Regions from separate parts of the Nonomuraea sp. NPDC050663 genome, predicted to be linked through region 1. Evidence: riboswitches for the same ligand, from Rfam matches in the RefSeq annotation. Region 1 holds a riboswitch; the other holds the start of a gene.
What was found. A riboswitch is a leader RNA that binds a small molecule or an ion and turns the genes downstream of it on or off. The one in region 1 is predicted to bind S-adenosylmethionine.
Positions count from the first base shown of each region.

Region 2: it holds a riboswitch for S-adenosylmethionine, as region 1 does, so the genes downstream of both, ACIBH1_RS38735 (aminotransferase class V-fold PLP-dependent enzyme) here and thrC (threonine synthase) in region 1, are expected to answer to the same signal.

Region 1 covers NZ_JBITGL010000011.1:25,076-32,837, reverse strand. Annotated here, with positions in the region: gene groL (chaperonin GroEL) at 1-1,198, opposite strand, end outside; gene ACIBH1_RS30655 (hypothetical protein) at 1,393-2,109, opposite strand; gene ACIBH1_RS30650 (cold-shock protein) at 2,254-2,454, opposite strand; gene ACIBH1_RS30645 (MoaD/ThiS family protein) at 2,689-2,964, opposite strand; gene thrC (threonine synthase) at 2,964-4,196, opposite strand; SAM riboswitch class I at 4,210-4,351, opposite strand; gene ACIBH1_RS30635 (RNA polymerase sigma factor) at 4,436-4,990, opposite strand; gene ACIBH1_RS30630 (trehalose-6-phosphate synthase) at 5,008-6,423, shown strand; gene ACIBH1_RS30625 (MFS transporter) at 6,437-7,624, shown strand; gene ACIBH1_RS30620 (hypothetical protein) at 7,575-7,762, opposite strand, start outside.
Region 2 covers NZ_JBITGL010000017.1:182,743-190,504, reverse strand. Annotated here, with positions in the region: gene ACIBH1_RS38745 (NADH-quinone oxidoreductase subunit D) at 1-913, opposite strand, end outside; gene ACIBH1_RS38740 (DoxX family membrane protein) at 1,034-1,771, shown strand; gene ACIBH1_RS38735 (aminotransferase class V-fold PLP-dependent enzyme) at 1,768-3,057, opposite strand; SAM riboswitch class IV at 3,093-3,208, opposite strand; gene ACIBH1_RS38730 (TerC family protein) at 3,310-4,026, shown strand; gene ACIBH1_RS38725 (cytochrome P450) at 4,026-5,204, shown strand; gene ACIBH1_RS38720 (FAD-binding oxidoreductase) at 5,162-6,505, opposite strand; gene ACIBH1_RS38715 (cation:proton antiporter) at 6,539-7,705, opposite strand; gene ACIBH1_RS38710 (cation:proton antiporter regulatory subunit) at 7,706-7,762, opposite strand, start outside.

The sequences.
Region 1 (7,762 bases):
GAACGGCGTCCTCGATGCGGTGCTTGCGCTCCTTGAGCTCGACCTCGGTCGCGGCACCCGCCTTGATGACGGCGACGCCACCGGCGAGCTTGGCCAGGCGCTCCTGGAGCTTCTCGCGGTCGTAGTCGGAGTCGGTGCGCTCGATCTCGTTGCGGATCTCGTTGACCCGGCCGGAGATCTGGTCGGCGTCACCGGCGCCGTCGACGATGGTGGTCTCGTCCTTGGTCACGACGACCTTGCGGGCGCGGCCCAGCAGGTCGAGCGTGGCGGACTCGAGCTTGAGGCCGACCTCCTCGGCGATGACCTGACCACCGGTGAGGGTGGCGATGTCGCCGAGCATGGCCTTGCGGCGGTCGCCGAAGCCGGGAGCCTTGACGGCGACCGACTTGAACAGGCCGCGGATCTTGTTGACGACCAGGGTGGCCAGAGCCTCGCCCTCGATGTCCTCAGCGATGATCAGCAGCGGCTTGCCCGACTGGACGACCTTGTCGAGCAGGGGCAGCAGGTCCTTGTTGGCCGAGACCTTGCTGTTGACGATCAGGATGTAGGGGTCCTCGAGGACGGCCTCCATCCGGTCGGGGTCGGTCACGAAGTAACCCGAGACGTAACCCTTGTCGAAGCGCATGCCCTCGGTGAGCTCGAGCTCGAGGCCGAAGGTGTTGCTCTCCTCGACGGTGATGACGCCTTCCTTGCCGACCTTGTCCATCGCCTCGGCGATGAGCGCGCCGATCTCGGGGTCGGCGGCGGAGATGGAGGCGGTCGAAGCGATCTGCTCCTTGGTCTCCACGTCCTTGGCCAGCTTGGAGAGCTCCTCGCTGACGCGCTCGACGGCGGCCTCGATGCCCTTCTTCAGGCCCATCGGGTTGGCGCCGGCGGCAACGTTGCGCAGACCCTCGCGTACGAGAGCCTGGGCGAGCACGGTGGCGGTGGTGGTGCCGTCACCCGCGACGTCGTCGGTCTTCTTGGCGACTTCCTTGACGAGCTCGGCCCCGATCTTCTCGTACGGGTCCTCGAGCTCGATCTCCTTGGCGATGGACACACCGTCGTTGGTGATCGTGGGGGCGCCCCACTTCTTCTCCAGAACGACGTTGCGGCCCTTCGGGCCAAGGGTCACCTTGACGGCGTCAGCGAGTTGGTTCATGCCGCGCTCGAGACCGCGCCGGGCGTCCTCGTCAAACGCGATCATCTTGGCTGCCATAAGGCTAGACCTCCCAGATGAGGGTGGCTTGCAAATGGGACCGAGCCGAAGCCCGCGACGGCATATAGGTCTGCAACTCCATGCGGCAGACCCCATCGTCCCGATCCGATTATTGGCACTCTAGTAGCTAGAGTGCCAACGACTGTTTAGCACTCTACCCGGTCGAGTGCAAGCCAGCGAACCAATGGCCCAGTTCAGCGGGTGTTCACCAGCTCGAGAATCTCCGGCCGGAGGAAGGCCTGCGCTTCGGCGTACGGCACGGCGACCCAGCGGATGTCGGCGCACTGGGGGATCTCTCCGCGCCAGCCCACCAGGACGTTGTCGGCGGTGAAGACCAGGGCCGAGGTCGGGACGAACCTGCAGGCGCCCTCGATGGGGTGCGTCGGCCTGCGGACGAGCTCGCCCAGCCGGGCGAGGCCGACCTTGAACAGCTGCCTGGGCGTGAACACCTGGCCGGTGGTGAGGTCGACGGTGATCCCGGCGGGGAACTTGAACGCCGCGCCGTGAGGGAAGACCGGGTCGCTGACGTCCATGGCTGCCGACAGGATCCGCGGACCCTTCAGCCCGATCTCGACGGTCAGCCCCTGGTTCATCTCGACGCCCTCGACGCCCTGCTTCTTGTAGCGCCGCGTGTAGCGGGCCTGCGCCTGCTCCAGGGGCGCGTGCAGGGCGCGGTTGACCGTCTCCTGGAGCACGGGGTCGGCCAGCCCGGACACGGTCAGATACTCCGCGCCCGCGGCCGAGTAGCCGGACACGCGCGGGCCGTCGCCCACGCGTTTGACCGTCACCTGGAGCTCGGCCGGTTTCTGCGCCGCCTTCTTCTTGACCGGGGTGCTGGGACCGAGCAGGTACGCCAGCACCGTGAACACGGCGGCGACCGCTACGACAGCAGGCAGGATCCACTTGGGCACGGCGTGGAACGCTAGCCCAATCCGTCACGTTTTGCCCACCGGGAAACGAATACGAGTGAAGGCCAAAGGCCGGGTCATGGAAAGTGGCCCGGCCCCTGAGCCCGGGAGGGGCGTTCGCATCACGCGAACCGCCGACTGTTGGTGTCAGACTGCCCGGACAGACTCGGCCTGGGGGCCCTTCTGTCCCTGCGTGATCTCGAACTCGACCCGCTGGCCCTGCTCGAGAGACCGATAGCCGTCCATCATGATCGCTGAGTAATGGACGAAGACATCCTTACCACCGTCTACCGCGATGAAGCCGTAGCCCTTGTCCGCGTTGAACCACTTGACGGTGCCCTGCGCCACTTCCGACTCCTCTAACTGGGCTCCGGACCTCGCCCATTCCTCTCGCGACATCCGGGGTCATACGGACTTAACACGAAATCAAGCCAGACGACCGCATCGACCATACCTGTGGCATGCCTTTGAAGAACAGAGTCAAGCGGAAAACTACTTAGCGCGACATTTCCTTTAAGTTTGAAATTTTCGCCCCAGAACGACGACAGGCCCCCTCGGGGGCCTGTCAGACGCGAGTACGGCTCAGCCGCCGGCGACCGCGGGGATGATCGAGATCTGAACACCCTCAGGCGTCGCGGTGTCGAGCCCTTCGGCAAATCGGACGTCCTCTTCGCCAACATAAACGTTGACAAAACGCCGAATCTTGCCCGATTCATCCAGAATTCGCGCGCCGATACCCGGGTAGTCGGCGTCGAGCTTCTGAAGGACGTCGCGAAGGGTCGCGCCCTCACCGCTTACGTCCGAGCTGCCACCCGTGTAAGTGCGCAGAATCGTCGGAATCCGCACCGAAACACTCATTAGATAACCTTCCTAAACGCGTCGAGCGACGGCTTGATCACCGCGCTGGGCGCGGCCACGGACGAGACGGCGTCCAGCGTCTTGAGGCCGTCGCCGGTGTTGAGCACCACGGTGTCAAGCTCGGGGTCGAGCTTGCCCGCCTCGACGAGCTTGCGCAGCACACCCACGGTAACCCCGCCCGCGGTCTCGGCGAAGATGCCTTCCGTCTCGGCGAGGAGTCTGATGGCCGAGACGATCTCGGGGTCGGAGACGTCCTCGACCGCGCCGCCGGTGCGGCGGGCGATGTCGAGCACGTAGGGGCCGTCGGCGGGGTTGCCGATCGCCAGCGACTTGGCGATGGTGTCGGGCTTGACCGGCTGGACCACCTCGTGCCCGGCCTTGTAGGCCACGGAGACGGGCGAGCAGCCGCTGGCCTGCGCGCCGTACACCTTGTAGGGCTTGTCGTCGACCAGGCCGAGCGCGATGAGCTCCTTGAAGCCCTTGTCGATCTTGGTGAGCTGCGAGCCGGAGGCGATCGGGATGACGATCTGGTCGGGCAGGCGCCAGCCGAGCTGCTCGGCGATCTCGTAGGCCAGGGTCTTGGAGCCCTCGGCGTAGTAGGGCCGGAGGTTGACGTTGACGAAGCCCCACTTCTCGCCGATCGGATCGCCGATCAGCTCGGAGCAGAAGCGGTTGACCTCGTCGTAGGTGCCGTCGATGCCGATCAGCTTGCCGCCGAAGACCCGGGCCATGGCGATCTTGGCCTGCTCCAGGTCGGCGGGGATGAAGACGCAGGCCTCGAGCCCGGCGCGGGCCGCGGCGGCGGTCACGGCGCCGGCCAGGTTGCCCGTGGAGGAGCACGACAGGGTGTGGAAGCCGAAGTTGCGCGCCGCCTCGACCGCGATGGCGACCACGCGGTCCTTGAAGGAGTGGGTGGGGTTGCCCGAGTCGTCCTTGACGTACAGGGACTTCAGCCCCAGCGACTTACCCAGGCCCTCGGCCTTGACCAGCTTGGTCCAGCCGGGGTTCATGTTGCGCTTCTGCTCGACGTCGCCGGGGACCGGGAGCAGCTTCTTGTAGCGCCAGATGTTGGCGGGGCCGGCCGCGATCTCCTCGCGGGTCACCGTGCCGAATTCGTAGGCCGCCTCGAGCGGCCCGAAACACTCCAGGCACGCGAAGCTGGGGCCGAGGTCGTAGCGTGTGCCGCACTCGCGACAGGACAGGGCGACAGCGGGGCCGAAATCAAGCGACATGAAGCGAGGCCTTCCCTCATCTTCGCCTGCGGCCGCCTTGACCGCAGACCGGATTTGGCACCTTGTCCCGGCCGGCCTCGTCACGTCACGAGCGCGTCTCCGGGAGGGTTGCCGGGGCTTCGCAGGGCCGGTCCCTCCACCCCTCTGGATGAGCAATATGAAGTTGTGTTGCTGACCTGCACTCTACCTGGAGCCCGGCGTCAAGCAACTCGTCGTCTCAGCAGGCGAGATGATCCGTCTCAGCGATAATCCTCCCCGAGCTGGCCCTGGACATATTTGCGGGCCTGGTGAATCCGGGATTTGGCGGTGCCCAAAGGGATGCCAAGCTGCTCGGCGACCTCGTTGTAGTCGAGCTGCACGATGTCTCTGAGCACCAGCGCCTGGGCCAGGTCGGGCTTGTCGGCCTCCAGCGCCTCCATCGCGTCGAGCAGGTCGAGGCGCGATCCGGCGATCACGCTCACCCGTCGCACGTCGGGCTTCTGCATCGGCAGCTCGTCGGAGGTCTGCTCGGCCGCCCGCCGCTTCAGCGAGCGGTAGGTCGTGCGCGCGCAGTTGGCCGTCACGATGTGCAGCCAGGTCGAGAACCTGGCCCGCCCCTCGAAGCGCCCGATGTTGCGCGCGACGGCCAGCAGGGTGTCCTGGCAGGCCTCCTCGGCGTCCTGGTGGTAGGGCAGGATCCGGGCGCAGTGGCGCAGCACATCGGGCTCGATGCGCTTCAGGAGCTCGCCGAGCGCGCGGTGGTCACCGGCCGCGGCGGAGCGTGCAAGTTCCTCGGTTAGCTCATCAAGCGCCATAGAGAGATCCTAGAAGCATGAACAGCGTCCTGGTGGCCTCGAACCGTGGCCCCGTCTCCTTCACCGTCTCGGACGAAGGCGCGCTCATCATGAAGCGCGGCGGCGGCGGGCTGGTCTCCGGCCTGTCGGGGGTGACCAAGAGCAACGGCGTGCTCTGGGTCTGCGCGGCGCTCTCCGACGGCGACCGCAGTGCCGTACGGCAGGCGCCAGGGGGCCGCCTCGACCAGGCGGGGTACGACACGGGTGCGTTGCGCATGCTGGATATTCCTCCCGCCACCTTTCATCGTGCTTACAACGCGGTTGCCAACTCCACACTCTGGTTCGTCAATCATCTCCTGTACGACATCCCCAACGCACCGTTGTTCGGCACCAGATTCGAGCGCGAATGGGAGTCCTACCGCGACTACAACGGCGCCTTCGCGCTCGCGCTGGCCGAGGAGGCCGGTCACGAGGCACGGGTCATGGTGCAGGACTACCACCTGACGCTGACCCCGGCGATGCTCAGGGCCGAGCGCCCCGACCTGCGCATCGCGCACTTCAGCCACACCCCGTGGGCGCCGCCCGAATACTTCAGCCTGCTGCCCGACGAGGTGGCGCGCGAGGTCCTGGAGGGCATCCTGGGCGCCGACCACGCCGGGTTCCTGACCGAGCGCTGGGCGCAGGCCTTCGCCGACTGCTGCCGCCACCTCCTGGGCGCGGAGGTCTCCGGCCGCAGCGTGGTCTACGAGGGGCGCACCACCGACATCGGCGTCCACAGCCTGGGGGTCGACGGCGACTCGCTCTGGCAGCGGGCCTGCGAGCCCGACGTCGAGTCGCACATGACCGCGCTCAGGGAGCAGACGGGCAACCGCCGCCTGATCGTGCGCATCGACCGCACCGAGTTGTCGAAGAACATCGTGCGCGGCCTGCTGGCCTACCGGGAGTTCCTCGCCGCCCATCCCGAGTGGCACGGCCGCGTGGTCCACCTGGCCTTCGCCTACCCGTCGCGCCACGACCTGCCCGAGTACCGCGAGTACACCGCGGCCGTGCAGCGCTGCGCCAAGGAGATCGAGGACGAATACGGCACCGAAGACTGGGACCCGCTGATCCTCAACGTCAACGACGACTACCCGCGCAGCCTGGCCGCCTACCGCCTGGCCGACGTGCTGCTGGTCAACCCGATCCGCGACGGCATGAACCTGGTGGCCAAGGAGGGCCCGATCCTGTCGGAGAGGTGCGCGCTGGTGTTGTCGCGCGAGGCCGGGGCCGCGGCCGAGCTCGGCGGCGACGCCATCGTGGTCAACCCCTACGACGTGGGCGAGACCGCCCGCGCGCTGCACTCCGCGCTGGTCATGGACGAAGACGAGCGGCTGCGCAGGGCGGCCAACCTGCGCAGGGCCGCGACCGCGCTGCCGCCGGACAAATGGCTGTCGTCCCAACTTGATGCCCTTTAGTACGCTTTGCCCGGTGAATAAGGTCGCCATACGCTTCACCCGTGATCGCGCTACCTGGCTGGTGTATCTGCAGATCGGGGTGTTCGCGACCTACCTGTACGGCCTGAGCTCCGCGCTCCAGATCCTGCGCGCGGAACAGGGCGTCTCCCAGACCGTCGCCGGGCTGCACGGCATCTCCATGGCCGTGTGCGGCGTCGCGGCAGGGCTGGCCCTGCCGTACCTCACCAGGAGGTTCGGCCGCCGCGCCACGACCTGGGCCGGGCTCGTGGGCATCAACCTCGGCGTCGCGCTGGTCTTCGCCAGCTCCGCCGTACCGGTCACGATCCTCGGCTACGGCCTGGCCAGCGGATTCGGCACCTTCACCCTCTACACCGGCATGGCCGCCCTCAGCGACCACCACGGCCCCGCGGGCCCCGCGGCCCTCAACGAGGCCAACGCCTTCGGCGTGATCTTCGGGATCGTCGCACCCTACCTGGTCAGCGCCGCAGCCCAGAGCGCCTTCGGCTGGCGGGCCGCCCTCCTGCTCACGCCGCTGTCGACCGTGCTGCTCGCCCTCGCGCTCGGCCGGCACTGGTTCCCCGAGAAGGTCGTCGAGACGGCCGAGCACCACGAAGGGCCGCCACCGGGCTTCGGCTGGCGCTTCTACGTGGCGGGCGGCGTGCTGTTCTGCTGCGTGGCGCTGGAGTTCACCTTCAACCTCTGGTCGTCGGCCCTGGTGACCACGCGCACCGGCCTGTCGCCCGCGGTGGCGGCCAGCACCCTGACCGCGCTCACCACGGGCCTGGCCGTCGGCCGCTTCGTCGGCACCCCGCTGGCGCTGCGTATGCGCACCACGAGTCTGCTCGTCGGGGCCCTCGCCGTCACCCTCGGGGGCTGGCTGCTGTTCTGGCTCAGCACCAACCCCGTGCTCTCCTACGCCGGCGTGTTCGTCTGCGGCCTGGGCATCGCCCTGCAGTTCCCCCTGGCCCTGGCCGGCATCATCGCCAACTCGGGCAACCGCCCCGACCGCGCCTCGGCCATCGGCTCCATCTGGGCCAGCACGGCCGTCGGCGTCGGCCCGCTGCTGCTGGGCGCGCTCGCCGACGCCTTCGGCACCGTCAACGCGTTCCTGATGGTGCCCGTGCTGATCGCCCTGGCCGTGTCGGGACTGGTCAGCGCCAGGCCGCGCTCTTCAGGATCGTCGCCAGCCCCGGCGTCTTGAACTCGTCGACGACCAGCAGCTTGGTCGTCGGCAGGTACCACAGCCGCTGCGGATAGGTGATCCTGGTCGGGGTCCCGTTGTCGGAGCAGGTGATCTTCCACTCGGTGAAGTGCGCCTTGCGGTCGCCGATCGGCTTGT
Region 2 (7,762 bases), on a different contig from region 1:
GGTTGATCGGCCCTGGCGGCAGTTCGCGCAGCCGTTCGACGCAGCGTTCGGCCAGGTCGAGCGAGACCAGGAGCTGCTCGAAGAGCACTTCGAAGCGGGCGTGGCAGTCGCCCGCGGTGCGGGTGACGACCTTGACGGGCAGCTCGTTGTAGGCCAGGTACGGCTGGTCGCGGCGCAGGTCGAAGTCGACGCCGGAGGCGCGGGCGATCGGGCCGCTGACGCCGAACTGCATGATCTGCTCGCGGGTGAGCACGCCGACGCCCTTGGTCCGGGCCAGGAAGATCTCGTTGCCGAGGATGAGCCCTTCGATGTCGGGCACGCGCCGCCGTACCTCTGCCAGGGTCTGGGAGACCCGGTCGAGCCAGCCCTCGGGCAGTTCTTCCTTGAGGCCGCCGACACGGTTGAACATGTAGTGCATGCGCCCGCCGGAGATCTCCTCCATGACGGCCTGGATGCGCTCGCGCTCGTTGAAGGCGTAGAAGATGGCGGTGATGGCGCCCAGTTCCAGCGGGTAGGAGCCGAGGAACATCAGGTGCGACAGCATGCGGTTGAGCTCGGCCAGCAGCGTGCGCGCCCATACGGCGCGCGGTGGCACCTCCATGCCCAGCAGCCGCTCGGCGGCCAGCACCACGCCGAGTTCGTTGGCGAAGCCCGACAGCCAGTCGTGGCGGTTGGCGAGCATGATGATCTGGCGGTAGTCGCGGACCTCGAAGAGCTTCTCGGCGCCGCGGTGCATGTAGCCGATGATCGGTTCGGCGCTGGAGATGCGCTCGCCGTCGAGGGTCAGCTTCAGGCGCAGCACTCCGTGCGTGGACGGGTGCTGGGGGCCGATGTTGAGGACCATGTCCTCGGTGGCGAGCTCCTTGCCCACCTCGGCGGCGCCCGCTCCGATGCCCACCACCCGTTCTGTCATAGGCCCATGCTGCCACCCACACAACGGGTGATCCAGCGCACCACTTGGTCAAGGAACGGCAAGGTTCCGCATTTCGGGTGATCCACCTGGGGAGAAAGGTGATGAACGGGGGGATTTGTCATGGGGAAGATCGTCTATGACCTAGGCGCGCTGATCGCGCGAGTCACCATCGGCGTGATCTTCATCGCCCATGGTTGGCAGAAGTGGCAGAACGGCCTGGACGCCACCACCCAGATGTTCGTCCAGGCGGGCGTGCCGATGCCGGAAGCCGCGGCGACCTTCACCGCCGTGGCCGAACTGGGCGGCGGCGCGCTGCTGGTGATCGGCCTGATCACCCGGATCGTCGCGCTGGCCCTGCTGGCGGTGAGCGTCGGCGCCATCGCCTACGTGCACATCTACAACGGCATCTTCGTCACCGACAACGGCTGGGAGCTGGTCGGCGCGCTCGGCGCGGGCTGCCTGCTCCTGATGGTCGCGGGACCGGGGCGGATCAGCCTGGACGGGCTGTTCGGTGGCGTCATGCGCCGCAACAAGGAGCGCAAGGAGGCGTACAAGGTCACCACCGCACCGGGGACCACCGCCCCGGTGACCACCCCTGCCGTGATCACGGGGCCGGCCGCCCCGCCGGTCGGCCAGCGGGAGGTGCCCTCGCAGCGGCTCACCCAGGACGAGCTCACCGAGATCGACGCGCTCGTCTCCGAGGACCCGCCGACGCCGCAGTCGGGGCAAGGCTCCGGGACACGGTCGGCCCCGCCGTCAACGCCGCGGACGCCGTCCTCGGCAGAGCAGATGCCGCCGACGCAGCAGATGCCGACCACGCCGCGGCAGGAGCCGCCAACGCCGCCCAGCGGCTCCTAACGCGACAGCAGCTCGCGCAGGGCCTCGACGAGCCGGTCGACGTGCTCCTCGGTGGTGCCCAGGCCGATGGAGGCCCGTACGGCGGAGGCCGTCGGGTCCTCGCATCCGCCGTCGGAGGTGCCCAGCAGGTGACGCACGAACGGATGCGCGCAGAACTTGCCGTCGCGCACGCCGATGCCGTACTCGCCGGACAGGGCCTCGGCGACCTCGCGCGCGGTGAACCCGTCGACGACGAAGGAGACGATGCCGACCCTCGGGTGCTCGGGGCCCCACAGCGACAGCTCGTGCACGCCCTCGACCGAGGCCAGCCCGGTGCGCAGGCGGGCGATCAGCCGCTCCTCCTCGTGCACCAGCTCGGTCCAGCCGGTGGCCGACAGGGCGTCGCAGGCGGCGGCGATGGCGACGGCGCCGAGCACGTTCGGGGTGCCGGCCTCGTGACGCGGCTCGGCGTCCTCGTGCCACTCGATCTCGTCGGCCACCGCGCGCACCGCGCCGCCGCCCTTGAGGTACGGCTCGCCGGCCGACAGCCAGTCGCGGCGTCCGATGAGCACGCCCGCGCCGAAGGGCGCGTAGAGCTTGTGCCCGGAGAAGGCCACGTAGTCGAGGTCGAGCGCGGTCAGGTTGAGCCGGCGGTGGGGTACGAGCTGGGCGGCGTCGACGAGGATGCGGGCGCCGTTGCGGTGGGCGATGTGCGCCAGGGCCGCGATGGGCCACAGCTCGCCGGTGACGTTGGAGGCGGCGGTGACGACGAGCAGCTTCGGCCCTTCGATCCCGCTCAGGGCCTCGTCGGCGGCGCGTACGGCTTCGCCGGGGAAGGCGGGCGGCGCCAGCCGGACCACGTTGGCCCACGGCAGCAGGGAGGCGTGGTGCTCGGTGTCGAACACGACGACGGTGGCGTCCTCGGGCAGGCAGCGGGCGAGCAGGTTGGTGGAGTCGGTGGTGTTGCGGGTGAAGATCACCGCGTCGTCGGGGCGGGCTCCCACGAAGGCGCGCACGGTGTGGCGGGCCTGCTCGTAGCGCTGGGTGGTGAGCTGGGAGGCGTAACCGGCGCCGCGGTGGACGCTGGAGTAGGCCGGCAGGGCGGCGTTGACGGCCGCGCTGACCGGCTCCAGACAGGGGGCGCTGGCGGCGTAGTCGAGGTTGGCGTAGGGGACCAGCTTGCCGCCCTTGACCGGGACCTCCAGGTCGGCGCCGAGGACCGCGGGCAGCGGCCGGTGGCCTCGCTGCTGCTCCTGGGCCTGTGCCTGGACGGGGACGTTGCCGGAAAAGATGCTGAGCGTGGACACGGCAGTGCTCCTCAGAGGCCATGGGCCCACCCCGGAGCCCGCGCTTGCCCGCCACCCATCGTGACGGACCAGGTCCTCACCCGGGGCACCCCGCCGCGGACGCGAGGGTTGCCGGCCAGCAAGCCGGGGCTGTGCGCTGGCACTCATGACCTTCGCCCGAACTATAACCGACACTGGGGCGAAAAACGCAAGTCGCGAACTTTCTGGGACTCACGATCGTTGAGTGCAGGTTGAGACGCAAGGAGGTTCCAGATGTGGGACTGGGTGGCCAACCCAGAAATATGGATCGGGTTCATCACCCTGGTCGCGCTTGAGATCGTCCTGGGGATTGACAACATCATTTTCATCAGCATCATCGCCGGGAAGCTCCCACCGGAGCAGCGTGACCGGGCGAGGGTGCTGGGCCTGGCGGCGGCGCTGATCAGCCGTCTGGCGTTGCTGTTCGCGCTGTCGTGGGTGGTCAAGCTCACGGAGCCGTTGTTCAGCGTTTTCGGGTATGAGATCTCGGGTCGAGATCTCATCCTTCTGCTCGGTGGCCTGTTCCTGCTCGCCAAGAGCGTGACGGAGATCCATCACGCCATGGAGCCGCACGAGGAGAAGGAGAACGGCAGGAAGGTCGCCTCCTTCGGATCGGCGATCGTCCAGATCATGATCCTCGACATCGTCTTCTCGCTCGACTCGGTGATCACCGCGGTCGGCATGGTCGACGAGCTGGGCGTCATGATCGCGGCGGTCGTCGTGGCGGTGCTGGTGATGTTGTTCGCCAGCGGCCCCATCAGCCGGTTCGTGGACAAGCATCCGAGCATCAAGATGCTGGCGCTGTCGTTCCTGGTGCTGATCGGTGTGCTCCTCGTCGCCGAGGGCTTCGGCCAGCACGTCAACAAGGGTTACATCTACTTCGCGATGGCGTTCTCGCTCGTCGTCGAGTTGCTCAACATCCGGATGCGGAAGCGCTCTAAAGTGAAATAGTGCGCTTTGATCCGTGGGATCCGGATTTCGTTGCTCATCCCTACGGCGTTTACGCCGACCTGCGCGAGCACCGCCCGGTCAGCTTCTTCGAGCCGACCGGGCAGTGGCTCGTCGCCCGGCACGCCGACGTCAACGCCCTGCTCAGAGACCGCCGCCTCGGCCGCTCCTACCTGCACCTGGCCACCCACGAGGAGTTCGGCAGGCCGCCCGAGCCCGACTTCCAGGAGCCGTTCTGGCGGGTGATCAGGGCCGGCATGCTCGACGTCGAGCCGCCCGTTCACACCCGCCTGCGCCGCCTGGTCTCCAGGGCCTTCACCCCGCGCATGGTCGAATCCCTGCGTCCTCGCGTCAGGAAGACGGCCGAGAGCCTGGTCGACTCCTTCGTCGCCAAGGGCGGCGGCGACCTGATCGCCGAGGTGGCCGAGCCGCTGCCGGTCACCGTCATCGCCGACATGCTCGGCATCCCCGAATCCGACCGCCACCTGCTGCGACCCTGGTCGGCCGACATCTGCGGGATGTACGAGCTGAACCCGTCGATCGAGGCCCAGCACACCGCCGTGCGCGCCGCCCAGGAGTTCGGCGACTACCTGCGCGAGCGGGCCGCCGACCCGGGCGACGACAACCTCATCGCCGCCCTGGCCGCCATCGACGAGCTGACCATGGACGAGCTGGTCGGCACCTGCGTCCTGCTGCTCAACGCCGGCCACGAGGCCACCGTCAACGTCACGGGCAACGGCTGGTGGGCGCTGTTCAGGAACCCCGCGGAGCTCGCGCGGCTGCGCGAAGATCCGGGCCTGCTGCCCACCGCGGTCGAGGAGCTGATGCGCTGGGACACCCCTCTGCAGATGTTCGAGCGCTGGGTGCTCGACGACATCGAGGTCGGCGGGGTGGCCATCCCCAAGGGCGTGGAGGTCGCGCTGCTGTTCGGCTCGGCCAACCGCGACCCGGAGGTCTTCGCCGAACCCGACCGCCTCGACGTGGGCAGGGCCGACAACCCGCACATCTCCTTCGGGGCGGGCATCCACTTCTGCCTGGGCGCACCGCTGGCCAGGATCGAGCTGATCGAGTCGTTCGGCGCCCTCCTGCGGAAGGCGCCGAAGCTGGAACTCCTGCGCGAGCCCGAGTGGACCGGCAACTACATCATTCGCGGGTTGCGCTCGCTCGAGATGTCGGTCTGAAGCGGGCGGTCGCCTCCGAACAGGTTCGCCGGGTCGTGGCGCTTCTTCAGCTCCGCCAGATGCGTGCCGTACTGGCTGGTGAAGGCCAGGCCGGTCTCCTCGGGCGAGCCGACGAAGTTGAGCGGCGTGTAGCCGGTCGCCGCCGAGCGCAGCCCGGCCGAGAAGCGGTCGCCGAAGGCCCGCACGACTCCCGCCAGGCTCTCGTCGGGCACCACGCTGACGGTCTCGGTCACGAACTCGCCCTGCGCCCAGCCGAGCCCGGCGTTGCGGTGCGGCATGCCGCCGACGTGGCGGGTCAGCCACAGCAGGTACGGCTCGCGGTCGCGCGGGGAGATCGAGGCCAGGTAGTCGACGGCCTCGTCGGTCAGGTCGGCCATCATCTCCCCGCGGATCGCGAAGGGCATCGGCTCGGCCGGGTCCATGGTGATCTCGTCCATCCGGGTGGAGGGCATGCGCTGGGTCATGTCCGCGATCAGCCCAGGGATGGCGCGCAGCGGGGCGAGCAGCTCCTCGACGCCGGAGAAGTCGGGTCCGCAGTGGCACAGGCAGATGCGGGTGAAGGACTGCCCGCGCATCGGTTCGGGGACGAACGGCAGGTCGGGCACGTGCAGCACGCCGACGGCCGAGGTCAGCTCGACCGGGACCCCGCGCACCCACGAGCGGTAGGCGAGGAGCACCTCGCGGGCCAGTTCCGCGGGCCAGAACATGGTGCCGCCGTAGACCTCGGCGGCGGGGACGAGGCGGATGCGCATCGCGGTGACGACGCCGAAGCTCGGGCCGCAGCCGCGCAGCGCGCCCATGAGCTCCGGGTCGCGGGTGTCGTCGATCCAGCGCAGCCTGCCGTCGCCACAGGCCAGCTGCAGCTCCACGATGGCGTCGGCGGCCAGGCCGTACTTCCGGGCCAGGAAGCCCAGTCCGCCGCCGAGGCTGTAGCCGATCACGCCGACGTCGCTGGTGCTGCCGAGCAGCGGCGCCAGCCCGTGGGGGTGGGCGGCGTCGAGCACGGCCTTCCATCTGGTGCCCGGCTGCACCAGGGCGGTGTCGTCCTCGATCGTCACCCCGGTCATGCCCGAGGTGACGATCAGCAGGTCGTCGCCGGTGGCCGGGCGCAGCGCGCCGTGCCCGGTGGCCTGCACGCGCACGCGCAGGCCGCGGTCCGAGGCGTGGGCGACGGCCTCGGCGATCTCTTCGGCCGACGAGGCGGCCAGGATCAGGGCGGGCCGGTGCTGGATCCCCGCGTTCCACGCAGAGCAGAGAGCTGGATACTCAGGGTCACCCGGCTGGACGAGGTTCAACGACATGCCACGAGTGTCGGCTCGCCCCGAGATCGCCCGCTAGCTGGGAGAACTACGTACCAGCCGGGTCAGCAGCGGTTCCACGAGCCTGGCGGCGAGCGGTCCGAAGGCGGCCAGGATGAGCACGTAGGTCGCGGCCAGCGGGCCCAGATCCGGATGCACGCCCGCGGCCACCGCCAGGCCCGCGATGACGATGTTGAACTCGCCTCGCGGGATCAGGCCGATGCCCGCTCTGGCCCGGCCGGCTCTGGCCACCCCGGCCCTGCGTGCCGCGAAGGCGCCCGTGGCGAGCTTGGTCGCCATGCCGATCACCGCCAGCAGCACCGCGAGCCCGGCCACCGGAGGGATCTTCGACGGGTCCGTCTGGAGCCCGAAGAAGACGAAGAACACCGCGGCGAACAGGTCTCGCAGCGGCGCCAGCAACGCCCGGGCCTCGTGCGCCAGCTCTCCCGAGAGGGCGATGCCCACCAGGAAGGCGCCGACCGCCGCCGAGACCTGCAACTGCTGGGCGATGCCCGCCACCAGCAACGCCAGGCCGAGCACCTTGAGCAGCAGCACCTCGGCGCTGGGGCTGCTGACGAAGGCCTCGATGAAGCGGCCGAACTTCAGCGACACCACGAGCACGACGGTGACGGTCAGCAGCGCGATGCCGACGGAGACCGCCCCGCTGAGCACGCCGACCCCGGCGAGCAGGGCCGTGAGCACGGGCAGGTAGACGGCCATCGTCAGGTCCTCGAAGACGAGGAGGCTGAGCACGACGGGGGTTTCCCGGTTACCGATCCATCCCAGGTCCGACAGCACCTTCGCGGTGATGCCCGATGAGGTCATGTAGGTCACGCCGCCCAGGGCCACCGCGGCGACCGGGCCCCAGCCCAGCAGCAGCGCGGCGATCACGCCTGGGGCTGAGTTGGCCACCAGGTCGACCACGCCGGCCAGGGCGTTGCCGCGAAGGCTGGTGACGAGCTCTTTGGCGTTGTACTCCAGGCCGAGGGTGAGCAGGAGCAGGACGACGCCGATCTCGGCGACGATGGCGACGAAGCTCTCGCTCGTCTCCAGGGGGAGCAGGCCGCCTTCGCCGAAGGCGAGCCCGGCCACGAGGTAGAGGGGAATGGGGGAGATGCCGAACCGCAGGGCCAGGGCGCCGAGCACGCCGAGGGCCAGGACGATGGCACCGAGTTCGAGAAAGACGATCGCGGTGTGGTGCACTTATCCGTCCGTGAGGATGTCGGAGACTTCGGAGGTGTTCTCCTCGTCGCCCACCAC